DNA from 2 places in the Bradyrhizobium sp. 63_E2_N1_3 genome. Region 1 is predicted to be linked to the other one. Evidence: predicted binding sites of a transcription regulator. Region 1 holds the regulator's gene; the other holds the start of a gene.

Region 1 (7,086 bases):
ATGTCGCCGTTCTCGACGTGGAAGCGCACCGGACGCACATGGATGATCTCGCGCTTGATCGCGACGTCGAGCGGGGCGTCGGCGCCCTTGCGCACGATGGTGAGCTTGGTCTGGGTATCGACCGGCCCCTTCATCTTGTTGACGGCCTGCTCGAGCGTCATGCCCTGCACGGCATCGCCGTCGATCTTGCTGATGAGGTCGCCGGACATGATCCCGGCCTTGGACGCCGGCGTGTCGTCGATCGGCGAGACGACCTTGACCAGGCCGTCCTCCATCGTGACCTCGATGCCGAGCCCGCCGAACTCGCCGGAGGTGGTCTCCTGCATCTCGGTCCAGGCCTTGTCGTTCATGTAGCGTGAATGCGGATCGAGCGAGGTCACCATGCCGGTGATCGCACCTTCGATCAGCTTGGAATTGTCGGGCTTCTCGACATAGCTCGCCTTCACCCGTTCGAACACTTCGCCGAACAGATTGAGACGGGAATAGGCATCATCCGCGCTCGCTGCCGCCCGTGCCGCCCATACTCCACCGTGCGGGCTGGCGACCAGAAGGGTTAGACACGCTCCCGTGAGTGCGCCCAGGGGGAACAGCAGGTTTTTCCGCATGGATAGGCTGGCCTTCTTGCTGGAGCTTTGCTTTGGGCTTGTGAGGCGCCATGCAAATGGCGATCCAGCCCGCTGTTCACAATACCATTCTGGTTTCTTCAAGGCCGGGACGCCACGCCGGCGGGTACATCGTAAAAATCCCTTCGCCCGGGCCTAAACTTTTGGCAACGTTCCGAGACCGTTTCGCGCAAGGCGGGAATCGGCCGGCCGGCCCACGCCTCTCAGCTATGCGATTTTAGGATGGTTTTGGAGGGCCGGACACGATAGGCGATGACAATAAGGCTTCAAATTCTCGGGAGGACAACAATGAACGACGCGCCCCGCATCCGGCCGGAAAGGAACGTCGAACTCGGCGCCAGCGCCGAGCCATTCCAGAACCTGCACGAATTCATCCGCAAGGCGCGCGCCAACCTCAACCAGAACGCCTGGGACTATATCGTCGGCGCCGCCGAGACCGAGACCACGATGCGCCGCAACCGCATGGCGCTGGACGAGATCGCCTTCCGGCCGCGCGTGCTGCGCGACGTCCGCGAGGTCGACGGCTCGGTCGAGCTGTTCGGACGAAGGATGCGGCTGCCGGTGGTGCTGGCCCCTGTCGGCGCACTGGAGATCTTCGATCCGGATGGCGCGGCGAGCGTCGCCCGCGCCTGCGGCACCTTCGGCGCGGCGCACATGCTGAGCTCGGTGTCCGAGCCCGGCCTGGAGAAGACCGCCGAGGCCGCCCCTGATGCGCTGCGGCTCTATCAACTCTATGTGCGCGGCGACGACGACTTCGTCGCCGATGTCGTCAGCCGGAGCGAGAAGAACGCCTACGCCGCCTTCTGCCTGACCGTCGACACCGCCCATTACAGCCGTCGCGAACGTGACATTGCCAAGCGCTATGTTCGCGAGAGCCGCCTGCGCGCCACCGGCGGCGATTACCAGAAGGGCCTGGAGTGGCGGACCGTGAAGATGATCAAGGACAAGTTCAAAATCCCGCTCATCCTGAAGGGCATCGCCACCGCCGAGGACGCCCGGATCGCGGTCGATCACGGCGTCGAGTGGATCTACGTCTCCAACCATGGCGGCCGCCAGCTCGATCACGGCCGCGGTGCCATGCATGTGCTGCCCGAGATCGTCGAGGCCGTGAAGGGACGCGCCAAGATCATGGTCGACGGCGGCTTCTGCCGCGGCAGCGACATCGTCAAGGCGATCGCGGCGGGCGCGGACATGGTCGGCATCGGCCGGCTGCAATGCTGGGCATTGGCGGCAGCCGGCGAAGCCGGCGTGAGGCGAATGCTGGAGCTGCTCGAGGACGAGGTGCTGCGCTGCCTCGGCCTCTTGGGCGCCACCTCATTCGCCGAGGTCGACAAGTCCTGCCTGCACCAGGCGACCGCAACGAATGCGCCGAGCGTGTTCAGCGCGTTCCCGCTGTTCGACCACGACCCCTATCGATATTGAGTGAAAGGATGCAATGAGCTCGCTCTCTCCCGGCAGCGCGGACGCGCTCCTGTTCGATCTCGGGCGCGTCGTGCTCGACATCGATTTCTCCAAGGCGATCGCCTGCTGGGCGGGACATGCCGGCTGCAAGCCGGAAGCCATCGTCGCGCGCTATGTGCGGGACAGCGAAGCCTACCGGCTGCACGAGGTCGGCAAGATCAGCGACGAGGCCTATTTTGACTCGCTGCGTGTCGCGCTCGGGATCGGCATTTCGGACGCGCAGTTTTTGGAGGGCTGGAACGCAATCTTCGCCGGCGAGATGCCCGACATCGCCGAGCTGCTGCCGCGCGCGGCGAAGCAGTTGCCGCTCTACGCCTTCTCCAACACCAACCGGCCGCATGTGGACCACTTCTCGAAGGAATATGCTGGCCTGCTCGGCCATTTCCGCGAGCTGTATCTGTCGTCGAGCATCGGCCTGCGCAAACCCGATGTGGAGGCCTTCGACCATGTCGTGGCCGCGATCGGCGTGCCGGCGAACCGTATCGTGTTCTTCGACGATCTTGCCGAGAACATCGAAGGAGCGCGGTCGCGCGGCCTGACCACGGTCCACGTGACCTCGCCCCGCGACGTCGGGAACGCCCTCAAGGCGCTCGGAATCTGATCTCTGACCGGCAAGCCGACGGGCCGCGAATGGAACTATTTTGCCCGGGGGCGAGGAACCAAGTCCCTTTGTGCATTTTTATACAGAGTTCCCGGAACGATTGCCCCTCTCAGGACTCATGAGTCCGTTGGGAATTCTACATCGGGCTTATCGTCGTGTTAGGCAAAACCTACCTTACCAAGCAGGCCTCTCTGCTGATGAAATTCGCCAGAACCACCTCGGATTCTGACCTTTCCGCAAAACTGATCAGCAAGGCCGCCGACCTGAAATCCCAGGCCGACCCGCTGCCTGACAAGGATCAGGGCCCCGCAGCGCCGGACGTCAGTCCGTACAAGCAGCCGGGGGGCTGACCGATGCTGGCCGTGGCTCTCGTCTTTCTCGTCCTCGCCATGGCCATCCTCGTACCGGTCTGTCTCGCCTTCTGGATCATGCCGCGGCGGACTTGATGCTCACCCTTCATCGCAGAGCGGATGACGCAGGATAAATCATCCTGCGCGGCCACTGTTTTGCCTCTGCGCCTGCACTCGGCTAGAACTCTCGCCGCCGATTTGCCCGAACGGGCCCAGCAGGAGTTTTCACCCGTGGCCCTGATGCCGGTTTCCGACGCGCTCGCCGCGGTGCTGGCGGGCGCAGAGCCGTTGCCTGAAGAGATGATCGCGCTCGACGCAGCCTTCCACCGCGTGCTCGCGCGCGATGTCGCGGCGCGGCGCACGCAGCCGCCGCAGGCGATGTCGGCAATGGACGGCTATGCGGTGCGCGCGGTCGATGCGGCGAAGATCGACTCCCAGCTCACCCTGATCGGCGAGGTCGCGGCGGGCCGCCCGTTTGCGGGATCGGTCGGCGCCGGCGAGGCCGTGCGTATCTTCACCGGCGGTGTCGTTCCCGATGGCGCTGATGCGGTCGTGATCCAGGAGGACACGATCGCGGACGGCAAGCGCATCACCATCAAGGAAGCCGCCGTAACGGGGCGGCACATCCGCCCCGCCGGCGTCGACTTCTCGGAAGGCGACGTGCTGCTGCGCAAAGGGGCCCGGCTCACCGAGCGCGACCTCGCGCTCGCCGCCGGCATGAATTACCCGCAACTGCCAGTCCGGCGACGCCCGAAGGTCGCGATCCTCGCCACCGGCGACGAGCTGGTGATGCCGGGTACGACGCCGGGCCACGGCCAGATTGTCTATTCCAACGGCTACGCCCTGCACGCGCTCGCCCGCAGCGAGGGCGCCGATACGATCGACCTCGGCGTTGCCGCCGATACGCTGGAGGCCACCACGGCCGGCATCGGCCGCGCGCGGGAAAGCGGCGCCGACATCCTGATCACGACCGGCGGCGCCTCTGTCGGCGACCACGATCTGGTCCAGCAGGCGCTGAGGGACGAAGGTATCTCGATGGCGTTCTGGAAGATCGCGATGCGACCGGGCAAGCCGATGATGAATGGGCGGCTCGGCGCGATGCGCGTGATCGGCCTGCCCGGCAATCCCGTGTCATCCTACGTTTGCGGCTTCCTGTTCATGGTGCCGTTGATTCGCGCGCTTTCGGGCCGTTCGATGATTCATCACCGCCGCGAACCTGCGGTGCTGGGCCGCGATGTCGGCGCCAATGACCAGCGCGAGGATTATCTGCGCGCACGCCTCGAGCTGCGCGATGACGGCACGCTCCTCGCCCTCCCCGTCAATCACCAGGATTCCTCGCTGCTTGCGAATCTCGCTGCGGCACAGGCACTTCTCGTGCGCGCGCCATTCGCGCCGAAGGCCGAAGCCGGCGCGCCTTGCGAGGTCTTGCGACTGCCCGTCTGATCGCTTCGTTCGCGTGCGTTCCGCGAACTTTGTCGCGTTCACGGTAAATTAAGCAGTTGCGGAACATGTATCGAACATATAGTGTCCGTTCATGATTTGTTTCGAGAATGTAGCGGCTTACTGCTGAATTCAGCGTCTCGGAATCGAACGACATCAACCGGGGGATTTTGGTCGAGATGTTAACGCGCAAACAATACGAGCTCCTGCGGTTCATCAGCGAACGGCTGAAGGAAAGCGGCGTGCCGCCCTCCTTCGACGAGATGAAGGACGCGCTCGACCTGCGCTCGAAATCGGGCATCCATCGCCTGATCACCGCGCTCGAGGAGCGCGGCTTCATCCGGCGCTTGCCCAACCGCGCCCGCGCCATCGAGGTGATCAAGCTGCCCGAGCTTCAGGCCGCCGCCGGCAGCCGCCGCGGCTTCACGCCGAGCGTCATCGAAGGCAATCTCGGCAAGGTCCGCACGACTTCCAGCCCGCCAGCGGACGAGGGCGAGCGCCCCGTCGCGGTGCCCGTGATGGGCCGCATTGCGGCCGGCACGCCGATCGAGGCCTTGCAGACCCGCAGCCACACCATCAGCGTACCGCCTGACATGCTCGGCTCGGGCGAACATTACGCGCTCGAAGTGCGCGGCGATTCCATGGTCGAGGCCGGCATTCTCGACGGCGACATGGCGCTGATCCAGCGCAACGAGAGCGCCGATACCGGCGATATCGTGGTGGCGCTGATCGACGACGAGGAGGCGACGCTGAAGCGCTTCCGCCGCCGCGGCGCCTCGATCGCGCTCGAGCCCGCCAACGCCGCCTATGAGGTCCGCATCCTCCCGCCCAACCGGGTGAAGATCCAGGGCAAGCTGATCGGGCTGTACCGGAAGTATTGATACCGGACGTGCCGGTATCGGTTATTGGGCGCCCCGCGCGCTTTCGATCGGCATCGCCGATCCGAGATTGGAGCGGACGATTGTCCGCTTCCGCTGGATAGTCTTTCTGGTTTCGCGCAGATTATCCGGCCCCTCCTCCAGCGGTAAATCCTCGGCACGCCGCGCGAAGCAGCCCTGCTTCGCGGCCTTCAGGTTCGAGGAGAAGTCATGCGCCGGATCGTTCTGAGCACAGTTGCTGTGGCGCTGATCGCAGCATCAGCGTCGCAAGCCTTGGCCGTGCAAGCCTTGGCCGTGCAAGCCTTGGCCGTGCAAGCCTTGGCCGCGCAATCGCGGCCCCATGTCCGCAAGGATACCGCCATGAGCGAGCAAGTCCGCAAGGCCCTCGACGCCGTCGACCAACCGTCGCGGCCGGGCTGGCAATATTCCGGCTGGTCGGCGCCTCCGGGGCGCTGACACGCGCCTGCAGAATGCAAAGGGGCGGGCTTTGTTCCTGGTGGATTCGGGAAAGTTAATGTGATTGCGGCCTGCGGCGGCGAGCCGTAGATTTGCCTACAACCCGGCAGAACGTTTGGTATTTCCACTCTGATAGAGGCCTGCGCCTCGATTAAGAGACGTGGGTCGCTATCCCTGCATGAGGAGCACCCGATGTGTGACTACAGCCTGCATGCCGTCGCGTCGCGTCCCGCCGAAGTCGGCGAGACGATCGTCACGACAACCTTCCGCGGCACCTCGACGCGCGGCTTTGCCTCCGCGGCCGATCCGACCGTCGCGGTCTGCCTGCTCCCGGGGACGGAGCTCGCCTTCGCCGACAACGTCCGCTACGACAATCGCTGGATCTGGACGCGCACCGTCAATTCGCGCGTCGGCAAGTTCGGCAAGATCGATCCGCACATTCCCGATCGCCATCATGATGCGATCGAATTCCCCGACGGCAAATCCGTGCTGGTGACGCAGCTGGTCGAAGGCCAGCGCGCGACCGTGCTGCAGCTACCGGTGACCCAGCCGCTCGGCGAGCGCGAGCACAAGCCGCAGACCATCACCGACAGCCGGACAACCATCACCCGCCTGCCGATCGGCTGATGCAGCCATTCCCGGCCGGCAGGTCGGGCCAGGATTGAAATCGCCATCGCCGGCCGAGGCCGGCGAGATGGTGTCGTTTGTGTCCCGCGAAACTCCATCGGGCGGACCAAGCCGTGGCGTCTCCCACCGCACGAAGTTTGCGCTGTCCTGCCTGAATTTTGAACGTCCGTTCCGCAGCCAAATGGCCGATGCTTGGTGCGGCTTGAGGCGGCGGGCACGTTCGATGAAGACCTTCATTCGCGTCGTTGAACTCTGGGTGCCTGACCGCACGCGGATGCGGCTGGAATTCGGCGGCGGCCTCTACGGGGAAGGGTTGTCCGCGTTCAGGGACGTGAGCGAGGATCTGCATTTCGGATATGACGAGGGGCTTCCCGGCAAGGCCTGGGCCAGCGGCCACCCCGTGATCCTCACCAGATTCACCGATTCCTACTTCAAGCGGACCGATCAGGCCATCGCCGCCGGGCTGACCTGCGGCGTGGCGGTGCCGGTGTTTTCAGGCGAGTTCCTGCAGGCCGTCATGGTGCTGTTCTGCGGCGACGACGAGGCCCATGTCGGCGCGATCGAGCTTTGGCACAACGATGCCGAAACCTCCCACGAGATGGCGCTCGTCGACGGCTATTACGGCACCGCCGACATGTTCGAATTCAACT
Region 2 (7,086 bases), 4.2 Mb from region 1:
CAGATCACCTCGGAGCCGCGTCGACTGCCGGCGCCGAACGGGCTGTGCAATCTCGAGACCGGTCCTGAGACGTTCCAGCTCGTCACTTCGAGCGACGCGCAGGCCACGCAGCTGAAATCCTTCGTCGGCAAGGCGATCTCGGTCAAGGTCGACGAAGTCGCCTGCGCCAGCGATCCCGGCCAGATGAGCGAAGCCGTGATCACGAAGTGGAGCCTGATCAAGAAGCAGTAGGGGGCGCGGCTCCAGCCGAGCTACCGTAGGGTGGGCAAAGGCGCAAAGCGCCGTGCCCACCATTCTCCCGGCGACGATTCAGGTGGTGGGCACGCTTCGCTTTGCCCACCCTACGGCATCGCGGGCGTGGCGCGTGCCGAGTTTAAACCCTCACCGGCCCCAGCGCCTCAAAGTGCCCGCGCTTCTGCAGCCAGGCCAGTAGCACCAGGCTCGGGATCGCCACCAGCACGCAGATCACGAAGAACAGCGGCCAGCCCGTCGTGTCCGCCACGAAGCCCGCACTCGCTGACAGATATGTGCGCCCGACCGCGGCGAGCGCGGTGAGCAGCGCGTATTGCGTCGCCGTGTGCAGCGGATTCTGACACAGCGCGGAGAGATAGGCGACGAAGATCACGGTGCCGATGGCGCTGGTAAAGTTCTCGCAGGTGATGGCAAAGGCCAGCGCCCATTGGCTGGTGCCGACGAATGCCAGCCAGGAGAAGGAGAGATTGGCGAGCGCCTGCACCACGCCGCCGATCCACAGGCTGGTCGCGAGCGAATAGCGCCGCGCGAGGAAGCCGCCGGCAAAGCCGCCGATCAGCGTTGCCGCGAGACCAACGCCCTTCACGATCGCCGCATAATCGTTGCGGGAAAAGCCGAGGTCGATCACGAACGGCGCGGTCATGGTGCCGGAGAAGGCGTCGGTGAACTTGAACAGCACGACGAAGGCGAGCGCGGCGAGCGCATCCTTGCGCGACAGGAATTCCGAGAAGGCTCCGATCGCCGCGTGCAGCACGCGCGCGAACGCCGTCTCGGTTTGTGTCGCGGCTTCCGCCCGCACCGATTGCTCGGGCTCTGTCGCGGCCAGCGCGGTGATCGTGCCGATCAGCACCATCGCCGCCATCACCACGTAGCCCCACATCCAGGCCGACGCGCGCGGAATGCCGGTGCCCTCGAAGCCGGACACGATGAACAGCGCGCCCGCGGTCGAGACCAGCATGCCGATGCGGTAGGCCGCGACGTAGGAAGCCATTCCGGCAGCCTGCTCGCTCTCCGGCAGGCTCTCGACGCGGAACGCGTCGACCACGATGTCCTGCGTCGAGGACGTCGTCGCGACCAGCAGCGCGCCGAGCGCGACGTAGAACGGCGAGCGCGCGGGATCGGTAAGCGCCAGCAGCAGGATCGCGATGATCAGCAGCAATTGCGAGAACAGCAGCCAACCGCGCCGCCGCCCGAACGCGCGAGTGAACAGCGGCACATGCAGCGCATCCACCAGCGGCGCCCACAGGAATTTCAGCGTGTAGGGCGTGCCGACCAGCGCAAACAGCCCGATGGTCTTGAGGTCGACCCCGGCCTCGCGCATCCACACCAGCAGCGTCGAGCCCGACAGCGCCAGCGGCAGCCCGGACGAGAAGCCGAGGAACAGCACGATCAGCACCCGCGGTTGCAGGTACACGGCCAGGCCATCGCGCCAGGACGTGGGGGCCGTGTCGGGGCTGGCAGGGGAGGTCGCGTCGGGTGCGGTCATGGGGAGGTGTTAGCAGATTCTGGCTGCCACAAGTGAGGTGTCGTCGCCCGGTTAAGCCGGGCGACGACAGTGTGCCTCAAAACTCACTCCCCCGCCTGGAGCTTCCTCGGGAACAGCTCCGCGGCACCGGTTGCCACCAGATGCGGCCCCTCCGGCGCATCGGTCTTGCTGAAATCGAGCTCCTCGATTCGCCCGGCGCGCTTCTCGATCTTGTCGGCGGAGATCAGCACCTGCCGCACGTCCTCGTTGGCGTCGGCAAAATGCTTCTGCAATTTCAGCACGCGGTCGCGCAGGCGTCCCAAATCGTCGCCGAGCTTGATCACCTCGGTGCGGATCTGGTCGGCGGCGTCGCGCATGCGCGCGTCTTTCATGATCTGCTGCATCACCTGGATCGCGAGCATCAGCAGCGAAGGCGACACCAGCACGACGCGGGCGCGATAGGCCTTCTGGATCACGTCGTCGAAACCGTCATGGATCTCGGCGTAGACCGATTCCGACGGCACGAACATCAGCGCCATCTCCTGGGTCTCGCCGGCGACGAGATATTTGTCGGCAATGTCGCTGACATGCTTCATCACGTCGCCGCGCAGCCGCTGCGTGGCGATGCGCTTCTCCTCGTCGGTGCGGGCGTCGTGCAGCGCGGTCATCGCCTCCAGCGGAAATTTTGCGTCGATGCAGAGCGGGCGCTGGTCGGGCAGGAACACCACGCAGTCCGGCCGCTTTCCCGTCGAGAGCGTGAACTGGAACTCGTAGGCGCCCTTCGGCAAGCCGTCCTGGACGATCGCCTCCATCCTTGCCTGGCCGAAGGCGCCGCGCGACTGCTTGTTGGCGAGCACGTCGCGCAGGGTCGTCACCTGCGTGGTGAGGTCGGTGAGGTTCTTGTGCGCGTTGTCGATGATGCCGAGCCGCTCGTGCAGGGCGCGCAGGCTCTCCATGGTGTTGCGGGTCGAGTGTTCCATGGATTGGCCGACCCGATGGGTCACCGAATCCAGCCGCTCGTTGACCGCGCGCGCCATGTCAGCCTGGCGGCCGGCCAGCGCCTGGGTCATGGCGTCGGCTCGGCCGGCAGCCTCGCTCTGGGCGTGCAGCACCTGGCTGAGGCGCTCCTCGAGCTCGTCCGCGCGGATGGCATTGGCCATGGCGAGTTCCGCGCCGCGCCGCCCGGATCGCGCGATCACGACCGCGATCACCAGCAGCAGGATGACGACGAGGGCGCCGAAGCCGATCAGCGCATCGATCGTGCGGACCGGCCAGTCGCCAGCCAGGAAAATGATCTCGTTCATGGCGGCCCTTGTAGCCGATTCGACACCCTCCGCGAACGAATAGCGAACGCTTATGGTTAATAGCCCCCTAATTTTTATGGTTAACGAAACCTGAAGTTTTATGGTTAGCGGAGGGTTAACGGAGTTCCTCGCCGCATTGACCGCATCCGGCATGCGGCTTAAATCGCGGCCATGGCCCTCAGAGAAATCATCATCCTGCCCGACAAGCAGCTGCGTCTGGTCTCCAAGCCGATCGAGAAGGTCACGACGGAGATCCGCAAGCTTGCTGACGACATGTTCGAGACCATGTACGACGCGCCCGGCATCGGGCTCGCGGCGATCCAGATCGCGCAGCCCTTGCGGCTGATCACCATGGACCTCGCCAAGCCTGACCCGGACGGCGAGACAAAGCCGGAGCCGCGTGTCTTCATCAACCCTGAAATCATCGCATCCTCCGAGGATCTGTCGGTCTACGAGGAAGGCTGCCTCTCGATTCCCGAATATTACGAGGAGGTCGAAAGGCCCGCGAAGGTGCGGGTGCGCTTCACCGACCTCGACGGCAAGGTGCACGAGGAGGACGCCGAAGGCCTCTACGCCACCTGCATCCAGCACGAGATCGACCATCTCAACGGCGTGCTGTTCGTCGACTATCTGTCAAAACTCAAGCGCGACCGCGTGATCAAGAAGTTCGAGAAAGCCGCCAAGCGCGCGGAGTAGCCACGTCCTCCGCCGTCATGCCCGGCCTTGTGCCGGGCATCCACGTTCTTTGCCGCCGCGAGCAGCGAGAACGTGGATGGCCGGGACAAGCCCGGCCATGACGAGTAACTTGCTCGTTCCCGAGGATTGTCTCGTCATATGTCTCTCCGCCTGATCTTCATGGGTACGCCCGATTTCTCCGTGCCGACGCTGCTCGAGCTGGTCTCGCACGGCCACGAGATCGCGGCGGTCTATACCCGCGCGCCCAAGCCCGGCGGACGGCGCGGCCTGCAATTGCAGCCGACTCCGGTCGAGGAAGCCGCGCGAAAGCTCGGCGTGCCCGTGCTGACGCCGAAGTCGTTGAAGCCGCCCGAAGCGCTCGACGAGTTTCGTGCCTTTGATGCGGATGCCGCCGTCGTCGTCGCCTACGGCATGATCCTGCCGCAGGCGATCCTCGATGCGCCAAAGCTCGGCTGTTACAATCTGCACGCTTCGCTGCTGCCGCGCTGGCGCGGCGCCGCGCCGATCAACCGCGCGATCATGGAAGGCGATGCGGAGAGCGGCGTCATGGTGATGAAGATGGATGTCGGTCTCGACACCGGTGACGTCGCCATGGCCGAGCGCATCGCGATTCCCGACAACATGACCGCGGTCGATCTGCATGACCGCCTCTCCCGGATCGGTGCCGATCTGATGGTGCGCGCGATGGCCGCGCTCGCCCGCGGCGGGCTCCAGCTCAAGAAGCAGAGCGAGGATGGCGTCACCTACGCCGCCAAGATCGACAAGGCCGAAGCGCGGATCGACTGGTCCAGGCCGGCGCGCGCTGTGCTGCGCCACATCCACGGCCTGTCGCCGTTTCCCGGCGCCTGGGCAGAGCTTGAGAATGCGCGCGTAAAAATCCTGCGCTGCGAGCTGGCGAAGGGCTCCGGTGCACCCGGAGAGGTGCTCGACGACCAGCTCACGATTGCCTGCGGTGAGGGCGCGATCCGCATCCTCGAGCTTCAGCGCGAGGGCAAGGCGCGGATGCAGGCCACGGACTTCCTGCGCGGCGTGCCTGTGAAGCCGCCGATGCGGCTGGCCTGATGCCCCGCTACAAGCTCACCATCGAATATGACGGCGCGCCGTTCTTCGGCTGGCAGGTGCAGGACACGCTGCCTTCCGTGCAGGGCGCGCTCGAAGCGGCGGTGAAGGCGATGACCGGCGCGGATCTGCGCGTGCACGGTGCGGGCCGCACCGATGCCGGCGTGCATGCGCGCGGCCAGGTCGCGCATGTCGACATCGACAAGCAGTTTCCGCCGGGCCGGTTTCGCGACGGACTGAACGCGCATCTGCGCCCGCATCCGATCGCGGTGCTGGAGGCCGAGATCGTCCTTGACACCTTCGAGGCACGCTTCTCGGCCGTGAAGCGGCACTACCGCTACCGTGTCGTCAACACCCGCGCCAATCTCGCGCTTGATATCGGTCACGCCTGGCGCGTGCCGCGCCGGCTCGATGCCGATGCGATGCATGCGGCGGCACAACGCCTGCTTGGCAAGCACGATTTCACGACGTTTCGCGACACCGAGTGCCAGGCCAAGTCGCCGGAGAAAACGCTCGACCAGCTCGACGTGCACCGCGACGGCCGCGAGATCACGATTCTCACCTCGGCGCGCTCGTTCCTGCACAGCCAGGTGCGCTCGATGGTGGGATCGCTGGTCTGGGTCGGCGAGGGCCGCTGGACCGCGGACGATCTCACCGCAGCGCTCGAAGCCCGCAACCGCGCGGCGTGCGGCATCGTCGCGCCGCCTGACGGGCTGTATCTGATGAAGGTGGATTACTAGCGCCCGCTGCCGCCACAGACGTCATGGCCGGGCTTGTCCCGGCCATCCACGTGCGCCAACATGCAACCATGCATGGTGGATGGGTCTACATCCTGGCGAGCGCGCCAAACGGCATTTTGTATGTCGGTGTGACGAGCGACATTATTCGCCGCATCTATGAGCATCGAAACGGACTCGTTCCCGGCTTCACCAAGAAGTACGGCGTCAAGCTGCTGGTCTATTTCGAGCGCTATGAGGATATCCAAACCGCTATCCAGCGCGAGCACAACATCAAGCATTGGTCGCGGACGTGGAAGGTGAGGTTGATCCTCAGGGATAATCCCGAATGGAAGGATCTGTACGAGACGATTGTTCAATAAGTCGTGCCGAGCTCTCGCCACATCGTCATGGCCGGGCTCGTCCCGGCCATCCACGATCTTTCTTGTCAGGAGCGCCGAAGAACGTGGATGCCCGGGACAAGCCCGGGCATGACGGCGGTGGGTTGGGCGGCGATTAGCGCCCTACCCAAAATACCGCGCCAAAATCCCCCGATACACCTGCGTCAGCTTCTCCAGATCCACCACCGGCACGCGCTCGTCGACTTGGTGCATGGTCTGGCCGACCAGGCCGAACTCGATCACCGGGCAATAGCTCGAGATGAAGCGCGCGTCCGAGGTGCCGCCTGAGGTCGATAGTTCCGGCTTGCGCCCCGTCACCTCTTCGATCGCCGACACCGCAAGATCGGTGAACGGGCCGGGCTTGGTCACGAACACATTCGAGTTCGAGGGCTCCCAGACGATGCGAGCCTTGATGCGGTTGCCGCAGGCTTTCGTCAGGCGCGTCTCGACCAGCTCGCGCAAGGATGCCTGGGTGTGGTTGTCATTGTAGCGGATGTTGAATTTTGCGCGCGCCTCGCCGGGGATGACGTTGTTGGCCTTGTTGCCGACGTCCACCGAGGTGAATTCGAGATTGGAGGCCTGGAACTGCGCACTGCCATGGTCGAGCGGCTCGTCACTGATCGCCACGATCAGCCGCGAAATGTCAGGCACCGGATTGGCGGCGCGGTGCGGGTAGGCGACATGGCCTTGCACGCCGTCGACGAACAGCGTGCCCGATTGCGAGCCGCGCCGGCCGACCTTGATGGTGTCGCCGAGCGTCTCGACATTGGAGGGCTCGCCGAGCACGCAATGGTCGAATTTTTCGCCGCGCTCCGCGGCCCATTTCAACAGCTTGATGGTGCCGTTGACCGAGACGTCTTCCTCGTCGCCCGTGATCAGGAACGAGATCGAGCCCTTTCCATCGGCGCGCGGCGCGCCGCCATTGGCGGCGAGATGCTCGAGCACGGCTGCCACCGAGCAGGCGATGCCGCCCTTCATGTCGACCGCGCCGCGGCCGTGCAAAAAGCCGTCCTTCACCTCGCCCGAGAATGCGCCGACGCTCCAGGCGTTCTCGTCGCCGGGCGGCACCACGTCGGTGTGGCCGGCGAAGGTGATGTGCGGGCCCTCAGTGCCGATCCGCGCATAGAGATTGTCGACGTCGGCTGTGCCTGCTTCGCTGAAGGTCACGCGGTGGCAAGTGAAGCCGGCAGCGT

What was found. Region 1 encodes LexA, which represses DNA repair genes until DNA is damaged. Its sites were predicted from a motif close to TGTTCNNNNTGTGTTCNG; they were not measured.
Region 2: a site for LexA is predicted at 3,053-3,070, ahead of AB7531_RS40555 (DNA recombination protein RmuC). Genes of this name have one in related genera too.

The regions. Positions count from the first base shown of each region.
Region 1 is NZ_CP197235.1:4,351,086-4,358,171, reverse strand. Features, by position in the region: gene AB7531_RS20720 (S41 family peptidase) at 1-605, opposite strand, end outside; gene AB7531_RS20715 (alpha-hydroxy acid oxidase) at 912-2,045, shown strand; gene AB7531_RS20710 (HAD family hydrolase) at 2,059-2,685, shown strand; gene AB7531_RS20705 (hypothetical protein) at 2,883-3,035, shown strand; gene AB7531_RS20700 (molybdopterin molybdotransferase MoeA) at 3,267-4,478, shown strand; gene lexA (transcriptional repressor LexA) at 4,655-5,356, shown strand; gene AB7531_RS20690 (hypothetical protein) at 5,564-5,809, shown strand; gene AB7531_RS20685 (hypothetical protein) at 6,002-6,436, shown strand; gene AB7531_RS20680 (GAF domain-containing protein) at 6,660-7,086, shown strand, end outside.
Region 2 is NZ_CP197235.1:8,513,013-8,520,098, reverse strand. Features, by position in the region: gene AB7531_RS40565 (hypothetical protein) at 1-231, shown strand, start outside; gene AB7531_RS40560 (AmpG family muropeptide MFS transporter) at 374-1,738, opposite strand; gene AB7531_RS40555 (DNA recombination protein RmuC) at 1,822-3,021, opposite strand; gene def (peptide deformylase) at 3,193-3,717, shown strand; gene fmt (methionyl-tRNA formyltransferase) at 3,856-4,779, shown strand; gene truA (tRNA pseudouridine(38-40) synthase TruA) at 4,779-5,516, shown strand; gene AB7531_RS40535 (GIY-YIG nuclease family protein) at 5,540-5,875, shown strand; gene dapE (succinyl-diaminopimelate desuccinylase) at 6,017-7,086, opposite strand, start outside.